2 regions of the Kocuria sp. HSID17590 genome follow, and region 2 is predicted to be linked to the other one. Evidence: predicted binding sites of a transcription regulator. Region 2 holds the regulator's gene; the other holds the start of a gene.
The links. Region 2 encodes HrcA, which represses chaperone genes, less so after heat shock. Its sites were predicted from a motif close to TTNGCACTCGNNNNNNNCGAGTGCNAA; they were not measured.

Region 1 (6,282 bases), on a different contig from region 2:
GACGAGCACGACCCGTGGGGGGACTCCACCACCTCGAGCCACACCGTGATGCGCGTGGTGCGCTCGTGGACGGACAACTACGCCGGTCTCGCCGACTCCCACCAGCTCGTGACCCGCATCATCGAGGGTGAGATGCCCCTGCGGGAGGCCGAGCGGGAGCTCAAGGAGATCAACGCCCGCCCCAAGCCGTACCCCCGGTGGATGGTACTGGCCGCGACGATCATCGCCGCGGGCACCCTGACCCTCGCACTGGGCGGCACGATCGTGGGCGCGGTGGTGGCCATGGGCTCGGCCACCGTGGTGCAGCTCGTCACGGCCAAGCTGGGCGCGTGGCGGATCCCCGAGTTCTTCTCCCTGGGCGCCAACGCCCTGGTCATCACCCTGATCGCCATGGTGATCTCCGCACTGGGGGTGGAGCTGTACCCACCGAAAGTCATCGCCGGTGGGCTCATCATGCTGCTGCCCACCACCCGCATGGTCTCCACCATGCAGGACGCGATCAACGGCTTCCCCGTGACCGCCGCCGGGCGGCTGCTCTCCACCGCCATGGCGTTCCTCGCCATCGTGGCGGGGATCGCGATCGGCGTCTCGCTGACCGTCCGGCTGGCGGACGTGCCGGGCATCGACATCTCGCAGTCGAGCTTCACCCCCGCGGGGGTGCTGCGCAACGTGGTCTTCATGCTGGTCTCCACGGCGCTCATCGCGGTGCTGATGCAGGCCAAGCCCCGGCACATCCCGCCGGCGCTGCTCGCGGCCTTCGCCGGGCTGCTCGTCTACCACGGGATCGGCCTCGTGGATCCCGGGGCGCGGCTGGCCACGGGCGTCGCCGCGGTGGTCAGCGGCTGCGTGGCCGCCCTGCTGGCGGCTCGCGCGCGCATCCCCCAGGCCGTGCTGGCCATCCCCGCGATGACGTTCCTGCTGCCCGGGCTCACGCTGTTCCGCGGCATGTACGCCATCACGGTGGAGAACGAGACCGCGGGCCAGGGGATCACCGAGCTGCTCAACGCCATGGCCTCGATCGTGCTGCTGGCCGCCGGCGTGGTGCTCGCCAAGTACCTCATGCGCCCGTTCATCGAGCAGATGCAGCACCTCTCCCAGCGGCGCAACCGCCGCCGCTGAGGAGCTGACGGGCAGCCGCAGCCCTCGGACGGCGCAGCGCCCGGGCTGCTTAGAGGATCTTCCCCACGGGCAGCTTCTTCTCCGCCTGGAAGACGTCCTCGGTGCGCCCGCCGGCCCAGTAGCCCGACAGGGACACCTGGGAGCGGTCCAGGCCGCGCTGGTCGAAGAGCACCGTGCGGGCGGCCTTCATGGCCTCGCGCTCGCCGTGCACGAAGGCCTGCACCCTGCTCACGTCCTCGGGCCACGCGGCGTCCGCGATGCCCTGCACGAGCGCCCGCTCACCGGACGCCTCGTCCGCGCGGTGCACCCACCGCACCGTGATCCCCTCCGGGACGGCCACGTCCGAGAGGTCGAGCTCGTGGGCGGCGTCCTGGACCTCCAGGACCACCTCGCCCCGTGCGGAGACGGGCAGGGCCTCGAGATTCGCGAGCACGGCGGGCACGGCGGCGTCGTCGCCCGCGAAGAGGCTCCACGTGGCGTCCGGGTCCGGCATCCACTTGCCTCCGGGGCCGAGCGCCACCAGGCGGTCGCCGGGCGCGGCGGCGTCCGCCCACGGCCCGGCGTAGCCCTCGGAGCCGTGCAGGGCGACGTCGATCCACACCTCACCGGCGGCGGGATCCGTGCGGCGCAGGGTCATGTGGCGGGAGACCGGCTGGTCCTCCGGCGCCGCGGTGTCCCGGACCTCCCAGTAGTCCGGCAGGGCGCCCGGGGCGGTGGCCGCGAGGGTGGCCTGCGAGAAGAAGATCAGCTTGACGTACTTCTCCGGGGCCTCGATGTCCTGGAAGTCCTGCGCGTTGTCGATCCTGCAGACCAGCCGGACCATGGCCGGGGAGAGCTGCAGGCGCTCGGCCACGGTGAGCTCGAGCTGGGGCTTGCTGGGACGTGCTGGAGTGGCTGTCATGCCTCCAGCTTAGGTGCTCCTAACCTGGCAGCTCCCAGGAGACGGGGTCCGCGCCCTGCTCCTGCAGCAGGGCGCTGGTGCGGGAGAAGGGGCGGGAGCCGAAGAAGCCGCGGGACGCGGAGAGCGGCGAGGGGTGCGCGGACTCCACGGTGGGCGCGCCGCCCAGCCAGGCCGCGGTGCCGCGCGCGTCGCGGCCCCACAGGATTCCCACGAGGGGCTGCTCGCGCGCGCCCAGCGCTCGGATCGCGCACTCCGTGACCGCCTCCCAGCCCTTGCCCCGGTGCGAGGCCGGCGCCCCGGCCTGGACGGTGAGCACCCTGTTGAGCAGCATGACCCCCTGCCCGGACCACGAGGAGAGGTCCCCGTGGGGCGGCGGGGCGATCCCGAGGTCCGACTGCAGCTCCGCGTAGATGTTCTTGAGCGAACGGGGCACGGGGCGCACGTCAGGGGCCACCGAGAAGGAGAGCCCCATCGCGTGGCCGGGAGTGGGGTACGGGTCCTGGCCCACGATCAGCACCCTGACGGCGGACAGCGGCTCGCGGAACGCACGGAAGATGTTCTCCCCAGCCGGCAGAGTGTGGCGGCCCTGGGCGTGCTCGGCCCGCAGGAACTCGCCCATCGCACGGATCTGCCCCTCGACCGGTTGCAGGGCCCGCGCCCACTCCTCGTGCATGATCTCGTGCAGCGGACGCTGGGCGTTCACGGGGCCTCCCCGGGTCGGGTGCGGCGCGCACGGGGTGCTTCCGTGCGCGTTAGGGTGGGGCTCATGTCTACCACGGGGGAGGAGCTCGACGAACTGGACCGCGCGATCCTGGAGCTGGAGTCCCAGCACTGGAAGTACCGGGGAGCCAAGGAGTCGGCGATCCGCTCGCGGCTGGGGCTGAGTCCCGTGCATTACTACCAGCGGCTCAACGCGCTGATCTCCTCCGAGGCCGCCGCCCGGCACGCTCCCATGCTGATCTCGAGGCTGCGCCGCGCCCGCTCGCGCTGAGCGGACTCCCTGCGGGCCGTGCCATACTCGGCCCCGAGTCCGCGCGCCGTCCTGTGGAGCGCGCCGCCCACCGTCCAGGAGAGCCAGACCATGAGCGAGTACCCCCGCGACGAGTTCGACGACGTCCCCGAGGACGGCGCCCGCCAGGGCGCGCACCGGGGCCACAACCCCGCCGCCCGCACCGGCTCGCGACGGGAGTTCCGCGCGATCCTCGTGACCGGGCTGCTCGCGCTCGCCCTCGGTGCCGTGTGCTTCGTCAACGCTCCGCGCACGGAGCAGGACACGTCGGCCTCCGCACCGGCGGGCGCCGTGTCCGTGGCCGTGAGCGCTGCGGCTGCCCCGCCCGCGGTGCCGGGCACGACGACGTCGCCCGCGGCACTTCCGGGGTACGTCACCGCGGCCTGAGGCACCGCGTTCAGCCAATGATGAAACCGGCGCCCCGGGGTGCCCGCTCGGTTGCGGTTCCTCGCGCGCCGGTGCCACTATTGGATTAGCACTCAGTCGAGTGGACTGCTAACCGGGTCCGGTGGCGGCTCTCGGCATCCGGGTGAAACCACATCACGGTGAGGTGGTCGCGGCGCGGTGAGGATCGCGCCCCGTCCCCGTCCGTCGCGGGCACCGTGATGACACGTCTTGTTTGTCAACCGTCCAGGAGGGACGAAACACATGGCAAAGATGATCGCATTCGACGAAGAAGCACGCCGCGGTCTGGAGAAGGGCCTGAACACCCTCGCGGACGCCGTGAAGGTCACGCTCGGCCCCCGCGGGCGCAACGTGGTCCTGGAGAAGTCCTGGGGCGCCCCCACCATCACCAACGACGGTGTCTCCATCGCCAAGGAGATCGAGCTCGAGGAGCCGTACGAGAAGATCGGCGCCGAGCTCGTCAAGGAGGTCGCCAAGAAGACCGACGACGTCGCCGGTGACGGCACCACCACGGCCACCGTGCTCGCCCAGGCCCTCGTGAAGGAAGGCCTGCGCAACGTGGCCGCCGGTGCGGACCCGCTGTCCCTGAAGCGCGGCATCGAGAAGGCCGTCGCGTCGGTGACCGAGCAGCTGCTGTCCTCCGCCAAGGAGATCGAGACCGAGGAGGAGATCGCCGCCACCGCGTCCATCTCCGCCGCCGATCCCGAGATCGGCAAGCTCATCGCCGAGGCCATGGAGAAGGTCGGCAAGGAAGGCGTCATCACCGTCGAGGAGTCCAACACCTTCGGGCTGGACCTCGAGCTGACCGAGGGCATGCGCTTCGACAAGGGCTACCTCTCCGGCTACTTCGTCACGGACGCGGACCGCCAGGAGGCCGTCCTCGAGGATCCCTACATCCTCATCGTGAACTCCAAGATCTCGGCCGTGAAGGACCTCGTCCCCGTGCTCGAGAAGGTCATGCAGGCGGGCAAGCCGCTGCTGATCATCGCCGAGGACGTGGACGGCGAGGCGCTGGCCATGCTCGTGCTCAACAAGATGCGCGGTGCCGTGAAGTCCGTGGCCGTGAAGGCTCCTGGCTTCGGCGACCGCCGAAAGGCGCAGCTTGCGGACATCGCGATCCTCACCGGCGGCCAGGTCATCACCGAAGAGGTGGGCCTCTCGCTCGAGTCCGCCACGATCGACCTGCTGGGCCAGGCCCGCAAGGTCGTCGTGACCAAGGACGAGACCACCATCGTGGACGGTGCCGGCACGCAGGAGGAGATCGAGGGCCGCGTGGCCCAGATCCGCGCGGAGATCAACAACTCCGACTCCGACTACGACCGCGAGAAGCTGCAGGAGCGCCTGGCCAAGCTGGCCGGTGGCGTGGCTGTGCTCAAGGCCGGTGCGGCCACCGAGGTGGAGCTCAAGGAGCGCAAGCACCGCATCGAGGACGCCGTGCGCAACGCCAAGGCAGCCGTGGAGGAGGGCATCGTCGCCGGTGGCGGCGTGGCCCTCATCCAGGCCGGTGCCAAGGTGTTCGAGTCCCTCGACCTCTCCGGTGACGAGGCCACGGGCGCGAACATCGTGAAGGTCGCCATCGACGCGCCGCTCAAGCAGATCGCGCTGAACGCCGGGCTGGAGCCGGGCGTGGTGGTCGACAAGGTGCGCGGGCTCGAGACCGGCTGGGGCCTCAACGCCGCCACCGGCGAGTACGAGGACCTCATGGCCGCGGGCATCAACGACCCCGTCAAGGTGACCCGCTCCGCCCTGCAGAACGCGGCGTCCATCGCCGGGCTGTTCCTCACCACGGAGGCCGTGGTGGCGGACAAGCCCGAGCCCGAGGCCGCCGGTGCGGGCGCGGGTGCCGATCCCATGGGTGGCATGGGCGGCATGATGTGATCCACCCTCACTGAGGGATCCGCGCGGGCCGGTCGACGGACCGCGCGGAGAACCGGAAGGACCCCGGGTGTGCAGTGCACACCCGGGGTCCTTCTGCGTGTCGGGGGGTTTTGGGAGGATGTGCCCATGACAATCATCGCTTCCGCGGACGGCTCCGCGCTCGGCAACCCCGGCCCGGCCGGCTGGGCCTGGTACATCGACCCCACCTCGTGGCAGGCGGGGGGATGGGCGCACGGGACCAACAACCAGGGTGAGCTGACGGCGGTGCTGAACCTCCTCGAGGAGACCCGGCACCGCAGGGAGGAGCCCCTGCGCGTGCTGTGCGACAGCCAGTACGTGATCAACTCCGTCACCAAGTGGATGCCGGGGTGGAAGAAGAAGGGCTGGAAGAAGCGGGACGGCAAGCCCGTGCTGAACGTGGACATCATGAAGGCCCTCGACAGGGAACTGGCCGGGCGGGACGTCAGCTTCGAGTGGGTCAAGGGCCACGCTGGCCACGAGCTCAACGAGGCCGCGGACGAGCGCGCGCGGGCGATGGCGGTGGCCTACCAGAAGGGCACGGACCCCGCCCGGATGCCCGTGGGCCCGGGCTTCCGCGACGACGACGCCGCCTCTGACCTCGCCACCTCCGAGAAGGCTGCTGACGCCGCTGACGTCGCCGGTGCCGCTGACGCCGGCGCCTCCGCCGGTGCCGGGCGCCACTCCACCGCGGCTGACGCGACGCCGTCCGCCAGCGAGGCGGCCCCCGTCACTTCTCACACGGTGGCCGGGGCCCGTCCCACGACCACGGCGGCAGGAGCACGTCCCGCCACCACGGTGAGCGATCCGGACGAGCAGCCGGACCTGTTCTCCGAGCTCGCGCTGGGCGAGGACCCGGCGGACCCGACTGACCCGGCTGACCCGTCCTCGGTCCCGGGTGGCGAGGCCGCCGGCAGCCACGGGGGCCTCCCCGCGCACCTGGTGGCGGACG
Region 2 (7,957 bases):
CCAGCCGGGTGTCGAGCACGGGGCCCTCGAGGGCGACATCGAGGTCCCGCACGGTCATGCACACCGCCGGGAACTCGCCCTCGAGGAGCCTCAGCGTCGAATCCGCCTGGCCCAGGCACCGCACGGCGGTGTCCCGGTCCGGCATGTGCACGGTCACACGGGTACTTTCACTGGGTGCAGCGGTCAGTGGTTTCATCCCCTCGGGTTGTTCTCTCATCGGGCACCAGCCTACCGGTCCCCTCCGACGCGCCGTCCGCCACGGTCCCGGGTTGCAATCGGGTAACGGTCCGCGCCACGGGCTCCCGGAGTTCGCGCGCACCCCCGCCGGTCGGTATCTTGTGAAGCCGTGAAGTCATGCCGCCGGTGCCACACCGCGCGGTCCCACCCTCCAGGTTCTGTGTCGGAGAGGTGGGAACACGACGTCGCCGTGGCGCGGTCCCTGACCCCGCACCCGTCACCGAGGGCCCGGAGGAGGGCGAGCACCGCGTGAGACCGCGCCGCCGCGTACCACCGCGCACACCCCGCCGCTGGAGCCTCGCCGCGCTCGCTGTGGTCGCGTCCGTGGCGCTGGCCGGGTGCGGCACGGCCGCGGACCGCCCGGACGACAACTCCGCGGCCGCACCGGGAATCGGCGCGGCACCGGGCACCACGGACGAGGCGCTCGGCGGCGTGGCCACCGAGCAGGCCCCCATCTACTGGGTCGGCACGGGTGACCAGTCCGGCTACCTGTTCCGTGAGTTCCGCAACCCCGAGGACACGAGCACAGCGGACCCGGTGGCACGCGCCGCTGCCATGGTGACCCGTGCCACCCCCATGGACCCCGACTACCGCACGCTGTGGTCCCCCGTGAGCACGGTGGGAACCTCGGTGTCCCCGGACGGCATCATCACCGTGGACCTGCCCGCGGCGGCGTTCGGCACGCAGCTGTCCGAGAAGGACGCCCAGATGGCGCTGCAGCAGATGGTGTACACGGTCTCCGCGGCCGCCGTGACCGCGGGACTTTTGGACGCCTCCACCGCCAAGGAGGTCCGCATCCTGGTGGACGGGCGCACCGGGTTCTCGGCGTTCGGCTCCGTGGACCTCTCCGATCCGCTGACCCGCGACACGTCCCTGGCCGCGCCCGTGTGGCTCATCGACCCCCAGACGGACGCGGACCCCGGCAGTCCCCTGACCGTGTTCCTGCGCGTTCTGCCCGCGGTGCACGACGTCCGCTGGGAGGTCACGCAGGACGAGCGCACAGTGCGCAGCGGCACGGTCGCCGCGGCCTCCCCCGGCTCGGACCCCACTGTCGGCACCGAGCTGCGGACCACCATCGACCTGGACCCGGGCGAGTACACGGTGCGGGTCGCGGGAACAAACGACCAGGGCACCGTGCTCGTGGACGACCACGTGATCACCGTCGCTGCCACGCGCTGAGGCGCATCCGCCGTACGCGGGCGCGCGACGTCGTCGTCATGCCGTCCCGACGAGGCGCGGGTGGCGTCCCCGGCATGCTGCTCCCCCGAGATCCCGGGGTTCGTCCCACCCAGCCCCTCCCGCGGAGGGGGCGCTCAGCCCCAGAGGCCCAGGACAGAGTGCAGCGCGGCCAGGGCGGCCGGCCCGGCGGTGGCCGAGCGCATGACCGTGTCCCCGAGGCGCAGCGTGTGGGCCCCGGCCTCGGTGAGCAGCTGCGTCTCCGCATCGCTGATGCCGCCCTCCGGCCCGACCACCACGGCGATCCGGGTCCGCTCCCGCCAGGCGGTGACGTCGTGCCCGGACCACGCGGTGGAGGCGGTCTCGTGCAGCACGAGCCACAGGGTCTCCGTGTCCTCCGCCACGAGCCGCGCGAGGGCGGCGGTGTCCATCCACTGCTCCCGCCGCGGCCAGTGCGCGCGCCGGGACTGCTTGGCGGCCGCGCACAGGGTGGCGTCCCACTTGGCCATGGTCTTGGCGGCACGGTCCCCGCGCAGCCGCACGATGCTGCGCTCTGCCTGCCACGGGATCACGCAGTCCACACCGAGCTCGGTGGCGGTCTCCGCGGCCTGCAGGTCCCGGTCCCCTTTGGCCAGCGCCTGGACGAGCGTGAGGCGCGGCGCCGGCGGCTCCTCGTGCGCCACGGAGTCCACGGTGACGCTCATGCGGTCCTTCTCCCCCGCGACGAACGTGCACACCGCGCGGGTGCCGCGGCCGTCCACGAGGTCCAGGGACGCGCCCGCGCGCAGCCGGCGAACGGTCACGGCGTGACGGGCCTCGGGGCCGACGACGTCGAGGACCTCGCCGGGGTGCGCCCCGGTGAGGTCCTCGCGGTGGAAGACGGGATTCGTCACAGGTCGTTGAACCGGTCCCGCAGCCGGGAGAAGAACCCGCCGGAGTGGGAGGTGCTCACGGTGGTGCCGTCGTGGGCCTGCTCCTCGCGCAGCTCCGCCAGCCGCTCCACGAGTTCACGCTGCTCGCCGGTGAGGTCCCGAGGCGTCTCGACCTCGAAGTGCACCTGCAGGTCCCCGCGACCCTTGCCGCGCAGGTGGGTGACGCCGAGGTCGTCCAGCGTGATGGTGGCACCGGACTGGGTTCCGGGGACCACGTCCACGCTGCGCGTGCCGTCGAAAGTTTCCAGCGTCACGGTGGTGCCGAGTGCCGCGGCGGTCATGGGGATCCGCAGCCGCGCGTGCAGGTCGTCGCCCTCGCGCACGAACGTGGGGTCCGGGTCCACCTTCAGCTCCACGAAGAGGTCGCCGTTGGGTCCGCCGGCCGTGCCGGCCTCGCCCTGACCGCCCAGGCGGATCCGGTTGCCGGACTGGATGCCGGCGGGGATCTTCACCGTGAGGGGGCGGCGGTCGCGCACGCGGCCCTCGCCGTAGCACTCGTGGCACGGGTGCTCGATCACGGTGCCGAAGCCGTTGCACTGCGAGCAGGGCGCCTGCGTGGTGACCATGCCCAGGATGGACTGCCGCTGGTACTGCATGTGGCCGGAGCCGTGGCACATGGTGCACGTGGTGGGGCTCGTGCCGGGCTGGCAGCACGTCCCCTCGCACGTGGGGCACGTGACCGCGGTGTCGACGGTGATGTCCTTCTCCACTCCGAAAACGGCGTCCTTCAGGGAGATGCGCACGTTGATCAGGGCGTCCTGGCCCTGTCGCGTGCGGGACTGGGGGCCCCGCTGGCCGCCGGAGCCCGCGCCCTGGAAGAACGTCTCAAAGATGTCCGAGAAGCCGAACCCGCTGCCGGGGAAGCCTCCGCCGAAGCCGGTGTCCGTGCCGTTCTCGTTGCCCGTGGCGTCGTACACGCGGCGCTTGTCCGGGTCCGACAGGACGTCGTTGGCGTGCGAGACGCGCTTGAACTCCTCGGCCGCCTCCGGCGAGGGGTTCACGTCCGGGTGCAGCTTGCGGGCCTTCTTGCGATAGGCGCGCTTGATCTCTTCGGCGCTGGCGTCACGGCTCACGCCGAGGGTTTCGTAGTGATCGCTCACGATGTCGTCGCTTCTGCTTTCGTCTCTGGGTCGGTGGTCTGTGCCGGGGCGGCGCCGGGTGGCGCGTCAGTCCCCGAGGTTCTTGGAGAGGTAGCGGGCCACGGCACGCACGGAGGCCATGGTGGTGGGGTAGTCCATGCGCGTGGGGCCCACGACGCCCACCTTGGAGGCGTCCTGCGGGCCGTAGCCGGTGGCCACCACGGCCGCCTCGGCCAGCGGGTCGTCGTACTGCTCGGAGCCGATCCGTACCGCGACGCCGCGCTCGTCCTGCTGCATCTCGGACAACAATCGCAGCAGTGTCACTTGTTCCTCAAGCGCCTCGAGCACCGGGGAGATGCTCTGGGGGAAGTCCCCGCTGAAGCGGGCGAGGTTGGCGGTGCCCGCCCTCACGAGGCGCTGGTCGTCCGAGGCGGCGGCCAGCACTGCCACGGTGTCGGCGACGGCGAGCGCGGCCTCGCGGACCGGGTCTTCCACGGTCTCGGGGAGCTCGGCGACCGCGGCCGGCACGGTCTCCAGTGCCTGACCCAGCACGCGCGCCAGGACGGCGGCGCGCAGCTCGAGCAGGGCGTCCTCGGCAACGGGCGCGGTGAGGGCAACCGTGCGCTGCACCACGCGGCCGCTCGTGGGGATGAGCACCACGAGCAGCGTGTTTCCGCCGACGTCCACGAGCTCCACGTGGCGCACCGTGATCCCGGTGCGCACCGGGTACTGGATGACGGCCACCTGGTGGGTCAGCTGGGCCAGCAGGCGCACGGTGCGCTCCATGGCATCGTCGATGTCGTGGGCGCCGTCCAGGAAGACCTGAACGGCACGGCGCTGCGCAGGCGTGAGGGGCTGCAGCGCGGCGATCTGGCCCACGAACACCCGGTAGCCGCGGTCCGTGGGGATCCGACCTGAACTGGTGTGGGGTGCCACGATGAGACCGTCCTCCTCGAGGGCGGCCATGTCGTTGCGCACGGTGGCGGAGGAGACGGGCAGCCGGTGGCGCTCCACGAGCGCCTTGGAGCCCACGGGCTCGCGGGAGTGGACGTAGTCCTCCACGATGGCCTGCAGGATCTTCGCCCTGCGCGGATGCTCCATGTCTCCCACCTCCCGCTCGCGGATGTCCTCGGGCGCCCGTGCGGCACCCGGTGAACCGGGCCGCGACCAATTTTGGCACTCGAATCGGCACAGTGCTAATTCCGTGAGTCTAGTGGCCCTGCCGCGGACCGGTCCTTTGGTACGCTCGCGGCTGATTCGTCACCCGCGAGCGAGGAGCACCCCCGTGAACACACCCGGCTGGGGCTGGGGCCCGCAGGACCTCGGCAGCCCCGAGGTCTCCCGCCGCTCCCCCGCGGCCCGCGGGCTGCCCGTGGAGTCCGGCATGGTGCTCGAGGACGTCGAGAGCGGGTGGGTGGGCGCCGTGGTGAGCGTGGAGGTCGTGGGCGGCATGCGCGTCGTGGGCCTGGAGGACCGCCACGGCCGAGTCAAGGCCTTCCCCCTCGGTCCCGGTTTCCTGCTTGACGGCGAGCCCGTCCGCCTCACCCCGCCCGCACCTCGCAGTGTCCCGAGCGGGCCCAGAATTACGCGCTCCGGCTCGGTGGCCGTGGAGAACCTGCGCGCCTCGGTGGCCAAGGAGTCCCGCGTGTGGGTCGAGGGCTACCACGACGCCGAGCTCGTGGCGAAGGTCTGGGGCCACGACCTCGCAGTCGAGGGGATCGTCGTGGAGCCGCTGCACGGCATCGACGACCTCCCCGCGGCCATCGCGGAGTTCCACCCCGGCCCGGGCCGTCGTCTCGGGATCCTCGTGGACCACCTGGTCAGCGGGTCCAAGGAGTCGCGGATCGCGGATCGGGCGCTGTCTGTGCCGGGTGCGCGGGGCAACGTGCAGATCCTGGGCCACCCCTACGTGGACATTTGGCAGGCGGTGAAGCCTGCAGCCCTGGGCATCCCCGCGTGGCCCGTGATCCCTCGCGGTGTGGACTGGAAGACCGGGATGGCCAAGGCCCTCGGCATGCCCCACCGCACTCCCCAGGACGTGGGGCGGGCGTGGCAGGCGATCCTCGCCCGCGTGGACAGCTACTCGGACCTGGAGCCCGCACTGCTGGGCCGGGTCGAGGAGCTCATCGACTTCCTCACCGCACCGGACGGCTACTGAGGGGTTTTGGCACGTGGGGCGCCGGATGTGCCGTGTGGGACCCGTTGTCCCGGCCGACGCGGTTGGCGCGGTGGCCCCGGGCTGCCGGTGGCGCGGCGGCGTCGTCCGACATATCCAGGCTCACACGTGATTCCAGACGCACCCCGGTCCGTTTCCAGGAGCGCACCGTAGAATAGGGGGCACCGGGACTCCGATCCACCCCGGTTCGGCTACCGCCCCTGAAAGGGACACCCACCCGTGACTGACGCTGCTCCCACCCCCGCTGCCCCCGCCGCCCGCGCCGCGGGTGAGACCCCGTTCGAGGCCGTGCCCGCCGAGGCCCAGCCCCTGGACGTGAACCAGGACCGCCAGTGGGCCACCGTCGCGCACCTGGGCGGCGTGGTCGGCGCGCTGCCCAGCTACGTGATCCACCGGGTGTTCGGGGACCGCGGCCCGTTCACCGCGCAGGAGTCCCGGGAGGCGCTGAACTTCACGCTGCTGCCGAGTGTCGTGGTGCTGGCAGGCATCGCGCTCTCTCTCGTACCCGTGATCGGCTGGATCTTCTCCGTGGTCGCCGCCGTGACCTGGCTGTGGCTGGCCATCGCCTCCGTGGTCGCGGGCGTGAAGGTCAACCGCGGCGAGCCGCACCAGTATCGCGGCAACACACACCTCTACGACCGGCTCACCACGTCCCGCGGCTGACGCCCGCGCCCACGACTCGCCTCGGGCCGCTCACCAGTCGAGCAGCCGGCGCGTCACGGCATCGGCCATCAGCCGCCCCGCATCCGTGAGCACGGCCGTGCCCCGCACCGCGGCGGCACCGTCCAGCCAGCCGTCGGCGATCAGCCCGGCCACCGCTTTCCGGCCCTCCGGCTGCAGCTGCGCGGTCTCCAGACCGTCGCGGATCCGGATGCCGAGCATCACGTCCTCCACGTAGCGCGTCTGCGCGTCCAGCGTCTCCCGGCCCGCCGCGGGTGAGACGCCCTGGCGGACCTTGTTCGTGTAGGGCAGGGGGTGCTTGAGGTTCCACCACCGCACGCCGTCGCTGTGGGAGTGCGCTCCGGGGCCGATGCCCCACCAGTCCTGGTTGCGCCAGTAGGCGAGGTTGTGCGCGCTGCGGTTCTCCAGCGCGCTGCGCCCGTGGGCGTCCCGGGACCAGTTGGAGACCTCGTACCACTCGAAACCCGCTTCGCGGAGCATCGCGTCCGCCAGCGTGTACTTCTCCGCCTGGTCGTCCGGATCCACCCGGGGGACCTCGCCCCGGCGCATCTGCGCGGCGAGCTTTGTGCCGTCCTCGATGATCAGCGAGTACGCGGACACGTGGTCCGAGTCCATCTCCAGGGCGGCCTCCAGCGAGGTCCGCCAGTCGGCCACGCTCTCCCCCGGGGTGCCGTAGATCAGGTCCACGCTCGTGCCCAGCCCGCGCTCCTTCGCCCAGCCGACGGCGCGCGGCACGTTTGCCGGCGTGTGCGTGCGTTCGAGCACCCTCAGCACGTGCGGCACGGCGGACTGCATGCCGAAGGACACGCGGGTCACACCGGCCTCGGCCAGCACGTCGAAGGTCTCCGCCGTGACGGAGTCCGGGTTGGCCTCCACGGTCACCTCGGCGTCCGGTGCGAGCCCGAAGCTCTGACGGGCCTGGCCGAGCATGTTCGCGAGCTCCCGGGCTGGGAGCAGCGTGGGGGTGCCCCCGCCGAAGAACACGCTGTGCAGGGCCCGCGGGGGCGCCCCGGCGGCGTCGAGCACTGAACGGGCGAAACGGACCTCTGCCGCGGCGTCGCGGTGGTAGTCGTCCCGGGAGACCCCGTCCCCCAGCTGCTCCATGGTGTAGGTGTTGAAGTCGCAGTAGCCGCAGCGCACCGCGCAGAACGGAACGTGGACGTAGAGGCTCAGGGTGCGGTCCGCGGCGCGGGCCACCGCGCTCGCGGGGAGGGCGCCGTCCGACGGTGCGGGGTCCCCCTCCGGCTGGGCGGGCATTACTTCTTCTTGTCCTTCCCGTTGTCCTCGTCCGAGGACAGCGCGGCCACGAAGGCCTCCTGCGGGACCTCCACGCGGCCGACCATCTTCATGCGCTTCTTGCCCTCCTTCTGCTTCTCGAGCAGCTTGCGCTTGCGGGAGATGTCGCCGCCGTAGCACTTGGAGAGCACGTCCTTGCGGATCGCGCGGATGTTCTCGCGCGCGATGATGCGCGAGCCGATGGCCGCCTGGATGGGGACCTCGTACTGCTGGCGCGGGATCAGCTTCTGCAGCTTGCCCGTCATCAGCACACCGTAGGAGTAGGCCTTGTCCTTGTGGGTGATGGCGCTGAACGCGTCCACCTGTTCACCCTGCAGCAGGATGTCCACCTTCACGAGGTCCGCGGCCTGCTCCCCGTCCGCCTTCCAGTCCAGGGACGC

Region 1: the regulator HrcA is predicted to act here: its motif matches at 3,502-3,528, upstream of groL (chaperonin GroEL).

The regions. Positions count from the first base shown of each region.
Region 1 is NZ_RBMB01000034.1:531-6,812, forward strand. Features, by position in the region: gene D8M39_RS10590 (threonine/serine exporter ThrE family protein) at 1-1,119, shown strand, start outside; gene D8M39_RS10595 (siderophore-interacting protein) at 1,169-2,020, opposite strand; gene D8M39_RS10600 (uracil-DNA glycosylase) at 2,040-2,723, opposite strand; gene D8M39_RS10605 (DUF3263 domain-containing protein) at 2,787-3,011, shown strand; gene D8M39_RS13025 (hypothetical protein) at 3,102-3,416, shown strand; gene groL (chaperonin GroEL) at 3,678-5,312, shown strand; gene D8M39_RS10620 (ribonuclease H) at 5,439-6,282, shown strand, end outside.
Region 2 is NZ_RBMB01000017.1:18,309-26,265, reverse strand. Features, by position in the region: gene D8M39_RS07475 (PhoH family protein) at 1-217, opposite strand, end outside; gene D8M39_RS07470 (GerMN domain-containing protein) at 487-1,416, shown strand; gene D8M39_RS07465 (16S rRNA (uracil(1498)-N(3))-methyltransferase) at 1,551-2,306, opposite strand; gene dnaJ (molecular chaperone DnaJ) at 2,303-3,445, opposite strand; gene hrcA (heat-inducible transcriptional repressor HrcA) at 3,512-4,525, opposite strand; gene D8M39_RS07450 (DUF3097 family protein) at 4,710-5,582, shown strand; gene D8M39_RS07445 (DUF4870 domain-containing protein) at 5,820-6,263, shown strand; gene hemW (radical SAM family heme chaperone HemW) at 6,294-7,538, opposite strand; gene lepA (translation elongation factor 4) at 7,538-7,957, opposite strand, start outside.